2 regions of the Kitasatospora sp. NPDC048715 genome follow, and region 2 is predicted to be linked to the other one. Evidence: predicted binding sites of a transcription regulator. Region 2 holds the regulator's gene; the other holds the start of a gene.
What was found. Region 2 encodes HrcA, which represses chaperone genes, less so after heat shock. Its sites were predicted from a motif close to TTNGCACTCNGNNNNNCNGAGTGCNAA; they were not measured.

Region 1 (5,219 bases), on a different contig from region 2:
ACCTGCACGCCGTGCTGGAACACGTCGACGAGCTGGCCGGGCACGCCGACGACCCGGAGGCCGTCCGGCTCGCGGCCTGGTTCCACGACGCCGTCTACCGCCCCGACCGCACCGAGAACGAGGAGCGCAGCGCCGCCCTGGCCGTCCGCGCGCTGACCGCCGCCGGACTGCCCGCCGAGCGGGTCGCCGAGGTCGAGCGCCTCGTGCTGCTCACCGTCGGCCACGACCCGGCGCCCGGCGACCGCAACGGCGAGGTGCTCTGCGACGCGGACCTCGCCGTCCTCGGCGGCAGCCCCGAGGCGTACGCGGCGTACGCGGCCGCCGTCCGCGAGGAGTACGGCTTCGTCCCCGCGCCGGACTTCTCGGCCGGCCGGGCCGCCGTCCTGCGCCATCTGCTCGCCCTGCCCGCGCTCTACCGCACCCCCGCCGCCCGCGAGCGCTTCACGGCCGCCGCGCGGACCAATCTGACGGCCGAACTCGGCGCCCTCTGACGCCCGTCAGCCCCGCCGCGCGAGCACCCGGTCCGCGGCGGCCATCCCCGCCGGCACCGCGGGCAGGCGACCCACCACGGCCCACCACGCGTCCTGGCCGGCCCCCGACAGCTCCACCGCGGCCCACCGGAGCCCGAGCCCGCAGCACCCGCCCACCGCACCCCACACCCAGCGCCTCATGCCGCCACCGTACGCACGGGTCTACGCGAGCTTCCCCACGGGTGCCACCACCGCGCCCTGCTTGCCGCACACCCAGTGCGGGTCCGGCCCCAGCTCGGGCTCCACGCCGAGGGCGTGCGGGTCCCCGTCGGCCGCGCAGTCGGCGCACAGCGGCCAGCGCCCGTACGCCTCCAGCAGCGCGTCCTGGACGTCCTGGGCGACCAGCCCGAGCACGTACTCGGTGCCGTCCGGCCACTGCTCCAGCCACCAGCGGCGGTGCGTCACGGCCTGTTCCACCAGCGAGACGACGGCGGCGTCCGCCACGTCCCGCGCGGTGAGGTCGGCCAGGATCAGTGCCCGCGCGTTGTGCAGGGCGGTCTCGATGTCGTCAGCAGCCATCCGTCCATTCTCCGTCGACACGTCCGGAACGCCGAAACGCCCGGAACACCCGGAACACCCGGAACACCCGGACCGCCGAAACGCCGTGTGGGCGGCCCCCCGAAGGGAACCGCCCACACGGACGAGGTCCAACCGATCCGATCGAAGCGATCAGGATCAGAAGTCCATGTCACCGCCCGGCATGCCGCCGCCGGCGGCCGCGGCGGCCTTCTCCGGCTTGTCGGCGATGACGGCCTCGGTGGTGAGGAACAGCGCCGCGATGGAGGCGGCGTTCTGCAGCGCGGAGCGGGTGACCTTGGCCGGGTCGATGATGCCCTCGGCGATCAGGTCGACGTAGGTGTTGGTGGCCGCGTTCAGGCCGTGACCGGCGGGGAGGTTGCGCACCTTCTCCACCACGACGCCACCCTCCAGGCCGGCGTTGGTCGCGATCTGCTTGATCGGGGCCTCCAGCGCGACCTTGACGATGTTGGCACCGGTGGCCTCGTCGCCGTCCAGCTCCAGCTTGTCGAAGGCGACACCGGCCTGCAGCAGGGCGACGCCACCACCGGCGACGATGCCCTCCTCGACGGCGGCCTTGGCGTTGCGGACGGCGTCCTCGATGCGGTGCTTGCGCTCCTTGAGCTCCACCTCGGTGGCCGCGCCGGCCTTGATGACGGCCACGCCGCCGGCCAGCTTGGCGAGGCGCTCCTGGAGCTTCTCGCGGTCGTAGTCCGAGTCGCTGTTCTCGATCTCGGCGCGGATCTGGTTGACGCGGCCCGCGACCTGCTCGCTGTCGCCGCCACCGTCGACGATGGTGGTCTCGTCCTTGGTGATGACCACCTTGCGGGCGGTGCCCAGCAGGTCGATGCCGGCGTTCTCCAGCTTGAGGCCGACCTCCTCGGAGATGACGGTGCCACCGGTGAGGATGGCGATGTCGCCGAGCATGGCCTTGCGGCGGTCACCGAAGCCCGGGGCCTTGACGGCGACGGACTTGAAGGTGCCACGGATCTTGTTCACGACCAGGGTCGACAGGGCCTCGCCCTCGACGTCCTCGGCGATGATGACCAGCGGCTTGCCGCTCTGCATGACCTTCTCCAGCAGCGGGAGCAGGTCCTTGACCGAGCCGATCTTGGAGTTGGCGATGAGGATGTACGGGTCCTCGAACGTCGCCTCCATGCGCTCCAGGTCGGTGGCGAAGTAGGCGGAGATGTAGCCCTTGTCGAAGCGCATGCCCTCGGTGAGCTCGAGCTCCAGACCGAAGGTGTTGCTCTCCTCGACGGTGATGACGCCTTCCTTGCCGACCTTGTCCATGGCCTCGGCGATCAGCTCGCCGATCTGGGTGTCGGCGGCCGAGATGGAGGCGGTGGAGGCGATCTGCTCCTTGGTCTCCACGTCCTTGGCCTGGGCCAGCAGCTGGTCCGAGACGGCGGCGACGGCCTTCTCGATGCCGCGCTTCAGGGCCATCGGGTTGGCGCCGGCGGCGACGTTGCGCAGACCCTCGCGAACCAGGGCCTGGGCGAGCACGGTGGCGGTGGTGGTGCCGTCACCCGCGACGTCGTCCGTCTTCTTGGCGACCTCCTTGACGAGCTCCGCACCGATCTTCTCGTACGGGTCCTCGAGCTCGATCTCCTTGGCGATGGAGACACCGTCGTTGGTGATCGTGGGGGCGCCCCACTTCTTCTCCAGCACGACGTTGCGGCCCTTGGGGCCGAGCGTGACCTTCACCGCGTCGGCGAGCTGGTTCATGCCACGCTCAAGGCCGCGGCGAGCTTCCTCATCAAAGGCGATGATCTTGGCCATCAGAAGTGGTCCTCCGGGACACGGTCGACTGCTCGGACCAAGGGGTGCCCGCGACGGACGGCCCTGGTGCGCGGAGGTCCATTCCCTCCGCTCCCGGGGGCCTCACCGACCCGGTCCGCTGTCACTCTCACACTGTGAGTGCTAACGCCAATGATTAGCACTCCGGGTGGGCGAGTGCAAGCCCAATCGGCAATCCGCGAGCCGCCGCCGGGGCCGCCCGGGAACGCCGACGGGCCCGTGCGACACGAGTCGCACGGGCCCGTCGAGAAGCGAGAGGTCACCAGCCGCAGGGCCGCGCCGAGCTCCTGGGGTCGGAAGGGGTCAGACCGCGGCGCGGACCATGTCCGCCTGCGGGCCCTTCTGTCCCTGAGAGATCTCGAACTCGACCCGCTGGCCCTCCTCGAGGGTGCGGTAGCCGTCCATCTGGATCGCGCTGTAGTGGACGAAGACGTCCGCACCACCGTCGACCGCGATGAAGCCGTAGCCCTTCTCCGCGTTGAACCACTTGACGGTGCCCTGAGCCATTCCGAACTCCCCTAGTGCTGTGCTGGCCCTTCACGCGCCCGCAGGTCGCGGGCCCGGGTTGGTTGAAGGCCGGCCCGGGGAACCCCCCCTGGGCGCAGCCGTGCACGCCGCAACCCTCCGTGCAGGACGCCAGGCGGCTTCCGGCGAGCGGGTGATTGCGTCGACCGCCGCTGAATGTATCCGGATCGACGCCCTCTGCAACAGGGCCAGCCACCGGTAATTCCGCCTCGATGTCAAGGGACAGGACGGGCCGAATCGGAATAATCTCGGCATTTCACGCCGGACATAGCGGACGAATTACTCAAATGTCCGCGGGAATTCTGACATCCGCCTGACATGTTTCACGGGCCGGTCCCGCCGGCCGGACGCCCCCGGGCCGAGCACTGCGGGGGCCGAAAGGGAAACCCTGTTCCCAACCGAGCCACACTCTACTCCGACTCGACCGGGAAATATTCCGGCCGGAATGCCAGCGGTCGCCCGCGCATACGGGAAACGGAATTCCGTACGCGCGGGCGACCGCGGGTTGGTCGCGAAGGCTCAGCAGCCGCCGGCCACCGCCGGGATGATCGAGATGCCGGCGCCGTCCTCGATCTCGGTCGCCAGGCCCTCGGCGAAACGCACGTCGTCGTCGTTCACGTAGACGTTCACGAAGCGGCGCAGCTTGCCGGTGTCGTCCAGGATGCGGGCCGAGATGCCCGGGTGGTTCTTCTCCAGGTCGGCGACGACCTCGGCCAGGGTGGCACCCTCGGCGGTCACCACGGCGGCACCGTCGGTGTAGGTGCGGAGGATGGTGGGAATGCGGACGTTGGCGCTCATGACTCTCCTTGCGGGGGCGGGGCCGATCGGGTGGTTCAGGCGGACGCGAGGCCGGCGGCGCGGAACGAGTCCAGCGTCGGGCGGATGACGGCGGTCATCCCGGCGTCGGAGACGGCGTCCAGGGTCTTCAGGCCGTCGCCGGTGTTGATCGCGACGGTCTCCTTGGCCGGATCCAGCTGCCCGGTCTCGACCAGCTTCTTCAGCACGCCGACGGTCACCCCGCCCGCGGTCTCGGCGAAGATGCCCTCGGTCCGCGCCAGCAGCCGGATCGCCGCCACGACCTCGGCGTCCGTGACGTCCTCCACCGCGCCACCGGTGCGGCGGGCGATGTCCAGCACGTACGGGCCGTCGGCCGGGTTGCCGATCGCCAGCGACTTGGCGATGGTGTCCGGCTTGACCGGCTTGATCACGTCCCGGCCGGCCTTGAACGCGGCCGACACCGGCGAGCAGCCCTCGGCCTGGGCACCGAAGATCCGGTACGGCCGGTCCTCGACCAGGCCGAGCCTGATCAGCTCCTGGAGGCCCTTGTCGATCTTCGTCAGCTGCGAGCCCGAGGCGATCGGGATCACGATCTGCTCCGGCAGCCGCCAACCGAGCTGCTCGCAGATCTCGTACGCCAGCGTCTTGGAACCCTCGCCGTAGTACGGCCGCAGGTTCACGTTGACGAAGCCCCAGCCCTCGCCGGCCGAATCGCCGATCAGCTCCGAGCAGAAGCGGTTCACGTCGTCGTAGTTGCCCTCGATGCCGACCAGCTCGCCGCCGTACACCCCGGCCATGACGACCTTGCCCTGCTCCAGGTCGTGCGGGATGAACACGCAGGACCGGAACCCGGCCCGGGCCGCCGCCGCCCCCACCGCGCCGGCCAGGTTGCCGGTGGAGGAGCAGGACAGCGTGGTGTACCCGAACGCCCGGGCCGCCTCGATCGCGCAGGCGACCACCCGGTCCTTGAACGAGTGCGTCGGGTTCCCGGAGTCGTCCTTGACGTGCAGCTGGGCGGTGAAACCGAGCTCCCGGCCCAGGTTGTCCGCCTTCACCAGCGGGGTCCACCCC
Region 2 (5,219 bases):
GGCTGCGGAGGAGAGCGGTCGGCTGTTGCCCGCGCTTGCGGTCACCCTGGCGGTCGAGGTGGTTTCGAAGACCAGCGTGCTTCGCGACTACCGGACCAAACGGGAGCTCTATGCAGAGGGCCAGATTCCCGCATATCTGATTGTCGACCCGATCAAGGGTGTCTGTGTGCTGCTCACCGAGCCGAGTCGAGCGGCGGCCTCCGGGCTGCCGGACTACGCGGTCGAGCGGACCGCGAAGTTCGGCGAGTCGATTCCGCTGGATCTGCTCGACATCACGCTGGACACCTCGGAGTTCCGGACCTACTCCTGACCCGGCAGGGCCGTAAAGTCGATCAGTTCCTCCACCCGGCCCAGCAGTTCGGGTTCCAGGTCCTTGTAGCTGTCCACCTTCGACAGGATGTGCTTCCAGGCCGCCGGGGTGTCCACCGGCCAGCCGAGGCGGCGGCAGGTGCCCTCCTTCCAGTCCTCGCCCCGCGGGACGGCGGGCCAGCCGGGGATGCCCACGCTGGAGGGCTTCACGGCCTGCCAGATGTCGATGTAGGGGTGGCCGACGACCAGCACCGAGTCGCCGGTGACCCGGGCGGCGATGCGGTGCTCCTTCGTCCCCGGCAGCAGGTGGTCGACCAGGACGCCGAGGCGGCGGCCGGGGCCGGGCGCGAAGTCGGCGACGATCGCGGGCAGGTCGTCGATGCCGCGCAGGTACTCGACGACGACGCCCTCGATCCGCAGGTCGTCGCCCCAGACCCGCTCGACCAGCTCGGCGTCGTGCCGGCCCTCGACGTAGATCCGGGACTCGCGGGCGACCCGGGCGCGGGCGTTCGGGACGGCGACGGAGCCGGAGGCGGTGCGGCCCGGCGTCCGGGCGGGAGCCGGGCCGGCCGGGCGGACCAGGGTGACGGCACGGCCCTCCAGCAGGAAGCCGCGCGGCACCAGCGGGAACACCCGGTGCTTGCCGAACCGGTCCTCCAGGGTGACGGTGAACCCCTCGGCGGTCTTCTCGCAGCGCACCACCGCCCCGCAGAAGCCGGTCGCCGCCTCCTCGACCACCAGGTCCCGCTCGGCGGGCACCTCCGGGGCGGGCCGCTGTTTCTTCCACGGCGGGGTCAGGTCGGGTCCGTACTGGCGGCTGCGCATACGGGTGATCATAGGGACGGCGGACGGTGTGTCAGAGGCCCGGCGCGCCCCAGACCGGGAACCAGCGGCTCAGGTCCTTCTCCAGCCGCAGGTCGTTCCCCAGCATCGCGTTGACCTGCAGCTCCAGCGGGCTGTTGCGCTTCTCCCCGCCGCCGGGCATCGGGGCGAAGGGATAGAACGTCCCGCGCTTGTAGAGGTAGACCAGGGCCAGCGACCGCCCCTGCGGATCGCGGAAGGCGACCAGCGAGCAGAGCAGCTGCGGCCCGAAGCCGTTCGCCTCCAGCTCGCTGTTGACCGCGTGCAGGTCGTTGACCAGCTCCGGCAGTTCGTCGGGCCGGTGCCGGGCGAGCAGCCAGGAGTAGCCGTAGTCGTCCTTGGAGGCCTCCACCGGGACGCCGCCGCGCTCGGTGTCGGCGTCCAGCAGGGCCCGGACCTGCTGCTCGACCTGGACGAAGGCCGCGCCCTCGACGGCCGCGAAGCAGACCGAGCCGAGCCCGGTGGGGGTGAACCCGGCCCCGGCCTCCAGGGTGAGCGCGGCGGACGGCACGCCGAACAGCTGGTCGAGGTCGGGCTTGACGGGCTTGGTGCGGCCGAACAGGGTGTCCAGGATTCCCACGGCGGTCCTTTCGCGTCAGGGGCTCGGCGGGTTCAGTGGCCGAGCTGCTCGGAGATCCTCGCCAGCTGCTCCAGCCGCTTCTCCAGGCTGGGGTGGGTGGAGAACAGCTGCGAGGCGGCCTCCCGGGCGCTCAGCGCGGGGGCGAAGTAGAAGGCGTTGTACGGCTGCGCCTGGCGCAGGTCCTTGCTGGGGATGGCCGCGATCTGCCCGGTCACCTTGGTGAGCGCCGAGGCCAGGGCGCTGGGCCGGCCGGTGAGCTGGGCGGCGGCCCGGTCGGCGGCCAGTTCGCGGTAGCGGGAGAGCAGCCGGGTGAGCAGGAAGCTGATCGCGTAGACGACGATCGACACCAGCGGGATGATCAGCGCCAGGATGGCGGCGTTCTGGTCGTTGTTGTTGCGCCCGCCGCCCATGAACCCGCCGTACACGGCGATCCGGGTCATCGCCCCGGCGAGGACGCCGAGGAACCCGGCGATCGTCATCACCGCGACGTCCCGGTGGGCGACGTGCGACAGCTCGTGCGCGAGGACTCCCTCCAGCTCCTCCGGTTCCAGCCGGCGCAGCAGCCCGGTGGTCACGCAGATCACCGCGTTCTGCGGGTTGCGGCCGGTGGCGAAGGCGTTCGGCATGTCGTTGTCGGCGACCGCCACCCGCGGTTTGGGCATGTCGGCCAGGGCGCAGAGCCGGTCGACGGTGCCGTGGAGTTGGGGGAACTGTTCCGGGGACACCTGGCGGGCGCCCATCGCCCGTTCGGTGATCTTGTCGCTGAACCAGAACTGGGCCACGAACAGCCCGCCGGAGATCAGGACGATCAGTGGCCAGGCGCCGCGCAGCAGCGCGATCAGCAGGCCGGTGAAACCGACGTACAGCAACCCGATCACGAACATCGTCGCGACCATGCGGCCGGTCAGGCCGCGGTCGGGCGCGAAACGGGTGTGCTGGCCCGAGCTCGACATCGCTTGCTCCTCCGTTCGCCGTCGCTTTCGATGCTGCCACCCGGACGGCCTCCCGGCACCACCCCGGTGCCGGGAGGATCGAACCGCCGGGGCCCCGCGGGCCGTGTCCGGAACTGCGGGGAGGATCACGCCCCTCGGGCCGTTCCTGCCGTAGGACCCGGGCCTTACACTGGCAGGTACGGTTCTGGCACTCGTACGTTCAGAGTGCCAAGACCGGGGGCCTCCCGGAGCGGCCCGCAGCAGTGAGGGACACAGTCGGACAACGTGCGAAGACGGAGGTGCGTGCCCCATGGCCGGTGAGGTCCGCCAGCTGGACGAACGCAAGCTCGCCGTACTCCGCGCGATCGTGCAGGACTACGTGGGCACCGAGGAGCCGGTCGGCTCCAAGGCCCTGGTGGAACGGCACAACCTCGGGGTCTCGCCGGCGACCGTCCGCAACGACATGGCGGCGCTGGAGGAGGAGGGCTACATCCACCAGCCACACACCAGCGCCGGCCGCATCCCGACCGACAAGGGGTACCGCCTCTTCGTCGACAAGCTCGCCGAGATCAAGCCGATGAGCGCCCCCGAGCGCCGGGCCATCCGGCACTTCCTGGACGGCGCGGTCGACCTGGACGACGTGGTCGCCCGCACCGTGCGGCTGCTCGCCCAGCTGACCCGGCAGGTCGCGGTGGTGCAGTACCCCTCGCTGACGCGCTCCACCGTCCGGCACATCGAGCTGGTGGCGCTGGCCCCGGCCAAGGTGATGCTGGTACTGATCACCAACACCGGCCGGGTCGAGCAGCGGATGGTCGACTGCCCGGGCTCGGTCGGCGAGACGGTGCTGGCGGACCTGCGGGCCCGGATCAACGCGAGAGCCGCCGGCCGGCGCCTCCCGGAGGTCCCGGGGCTGCTGGAGGAACTGCCGGCGCTGTTCGAGCAGGCCGACCGGCCGACGGTCAGCACGGTCCTGGCGACCCTGTTCGAGACGCTCGCCGAGCAGAACGAGGAGCGGATCATGCTGGCCGGCACGGCCAACCTGACCCGCTTCGGGCACGACTTCCCGCTCACCATCCAGCCGGTGCTGGAGGCCCTGGAGGAGCAGGTCATCCTGCTCCGCCTCCTGGGTGAGACCGCGGACGCCGCGATGACGGTCCGGATCGGGCGGGAGAACGCCTATGAAGGGCTGAATTCCACCTCGATCGTTTCGGTCGGCTACGGTTCGGGCGACGAGAGCGTGGCGAAACTGGGTGTGATCGGTCCGACCCGGATGGACTACCCCGGCACAATGGGGGCGGTGCGAGCGGTGGCACGGTACGTGGGCCAGATCCTGGCCGAGTCCTAGCAAGGGCCACCGTTAGAATTTTTAACGGTGGCGTCCAGTCGCAGCACTACTACAGGCGGAACAAGCGGAGCATTTGGTGGCCACGGACTACTACGCGGTACTCGGCGTCCGACGGGATGCGGGGCAGGACGAGATCAAGAAGGCGTTCCGGCGCCTGGCACGCGAACTGCACCCGGACGTCAACCCGGACCCGAAGACGCAGGAGCGGTTCAAGGAGATCAACGCCGCCTACGAGGTGCTCTCCGACCCGCAGAAGCGTCAGGTCTACGACCTCGGCGGGGACCCGCTGTCCCCGGGCGGCGGCGGTGCCGGCGGCTTCGGCGCCGGCGCGGCGGGCTTCGGCTTCTCCGACATCATGGACGCCTTCTTCGGCGCCGCGGCCGGCCAGCGCGGCCCGCGCTCGCGCACCCGCCGCGGCCAGGACGCCATGATCCGGCTGGAGATCACCCTGGAGGAGGCCGCGTTCGGCACCACCAAGGAACTCCAGGTCGACACCGCCGTCACCTGCACCACCTGCAGCGGCGAGGGCGCGGCCCCCGGCACCTCGGCGCAGACCTGTGACATGTGCCGGGGCAAGGGCGAGGTCTCCCAGGTCACCCGGTCCTTCCTGGGCCAGGTCATGACCTCCCGCCCCTGCCCGCAGTGCCAGGGCTTCGGCACCGTCGTGCCGACCCCGTGCCCGGAGTGCGCCGGCGACGGCCGCGTGCGCGCCCGCCGCACCCTGACCGTCAAGATCCCGGCCGGCGTCGACAACGGCACCCGGATCCAGCTGGCCGGCGAGGGCGAGGTCGGCCCCGGCGGCGGCCCGGCCGGCGACCTGTACGTCGAGATCGCCGAGACCACCCACACCATCTTCCAGCGGCGCGGGGACGACCTGCACTGCACCGTCACCATCCCGATGACGGCGGCCTCGCTCGGCACCCGGGTGCCGCTGCAGACCCTGGACGGCCTGGAGGAGGTCGACATCCGGCCCGGCACCCAGTCCGGCCAGTCGATCCCGCTGCACGGCCGGGGCATCACCCACCTGCGCGGCGGCGGCCGGGGCGACCTGATAGTGCACGTCGAGGTGAAGACGCCCACCAAGCTCGACGCCGAGCAGGAGGAGCTGCTGCGCCGCCTCGCGGTGCTGCGCGGCGAGGAGCAGCCGTCCGGCCAGTTCGCGCCGGGCCAGCAGGGCCTGTTCTCCCGCCTG

Region 1: the regulator HrcA is predicted to act here: its motif matches at 2,983-3,009, upstream of groL (chaperonin GroEL).

The regions. Positions count from the first base shown of each region.
Region 1 is NZ_JBICVH010000025.1:7,474-12,692, reverse strand. It holds gene ACGFSC_RS37405 (hypothetical protein) at 1-491, shown strand, start outside; gene ACGFSC_RS37400 (hypothetical protein) at 498-671, opposite strand; gene ACGFSC_RS37395 (hypothetical protein) at 693-1,049, opposite strand; gene groL (chaperonin GroEL) at 1,206-2,828, opposite strand; gene ACGFSC_RS37385 (cold-shock protein) at 3,150-3,353, opposite strand; gene ACGFSC_RS37380 (ubiquitin-like small modifier protein 1) at 3,891-4,169, opposite strand; gene thrC (threonine synthase) at 4,205-5,219, opposite strand, start outside.
Region 2 is NZ_JBICVH010000010.1:152,909-158,127, forward strand. It holds gene ACGFSC_RS20150 (Uma2 family endonuclease) at 1-310, shown strand, start outside; gene ACGFSC_RS20155 (DUF3097 domain-containing protein) at 301-1,134, opposite strand; gene ACGFSC_RS20160 (hypothetical protein) at 1,166-1,750, opposite strand; gene htpX (zinc metalloprotease HtpX) at 1,783-2,703, opposite strand; gene hrcA (heat-inducible transcriptional repressor HrcA) at 2,993-4,027, shown strand; gene dnaJ (molecular chaperone DnaJ) at 4,104-5,219, shown strand, end outside.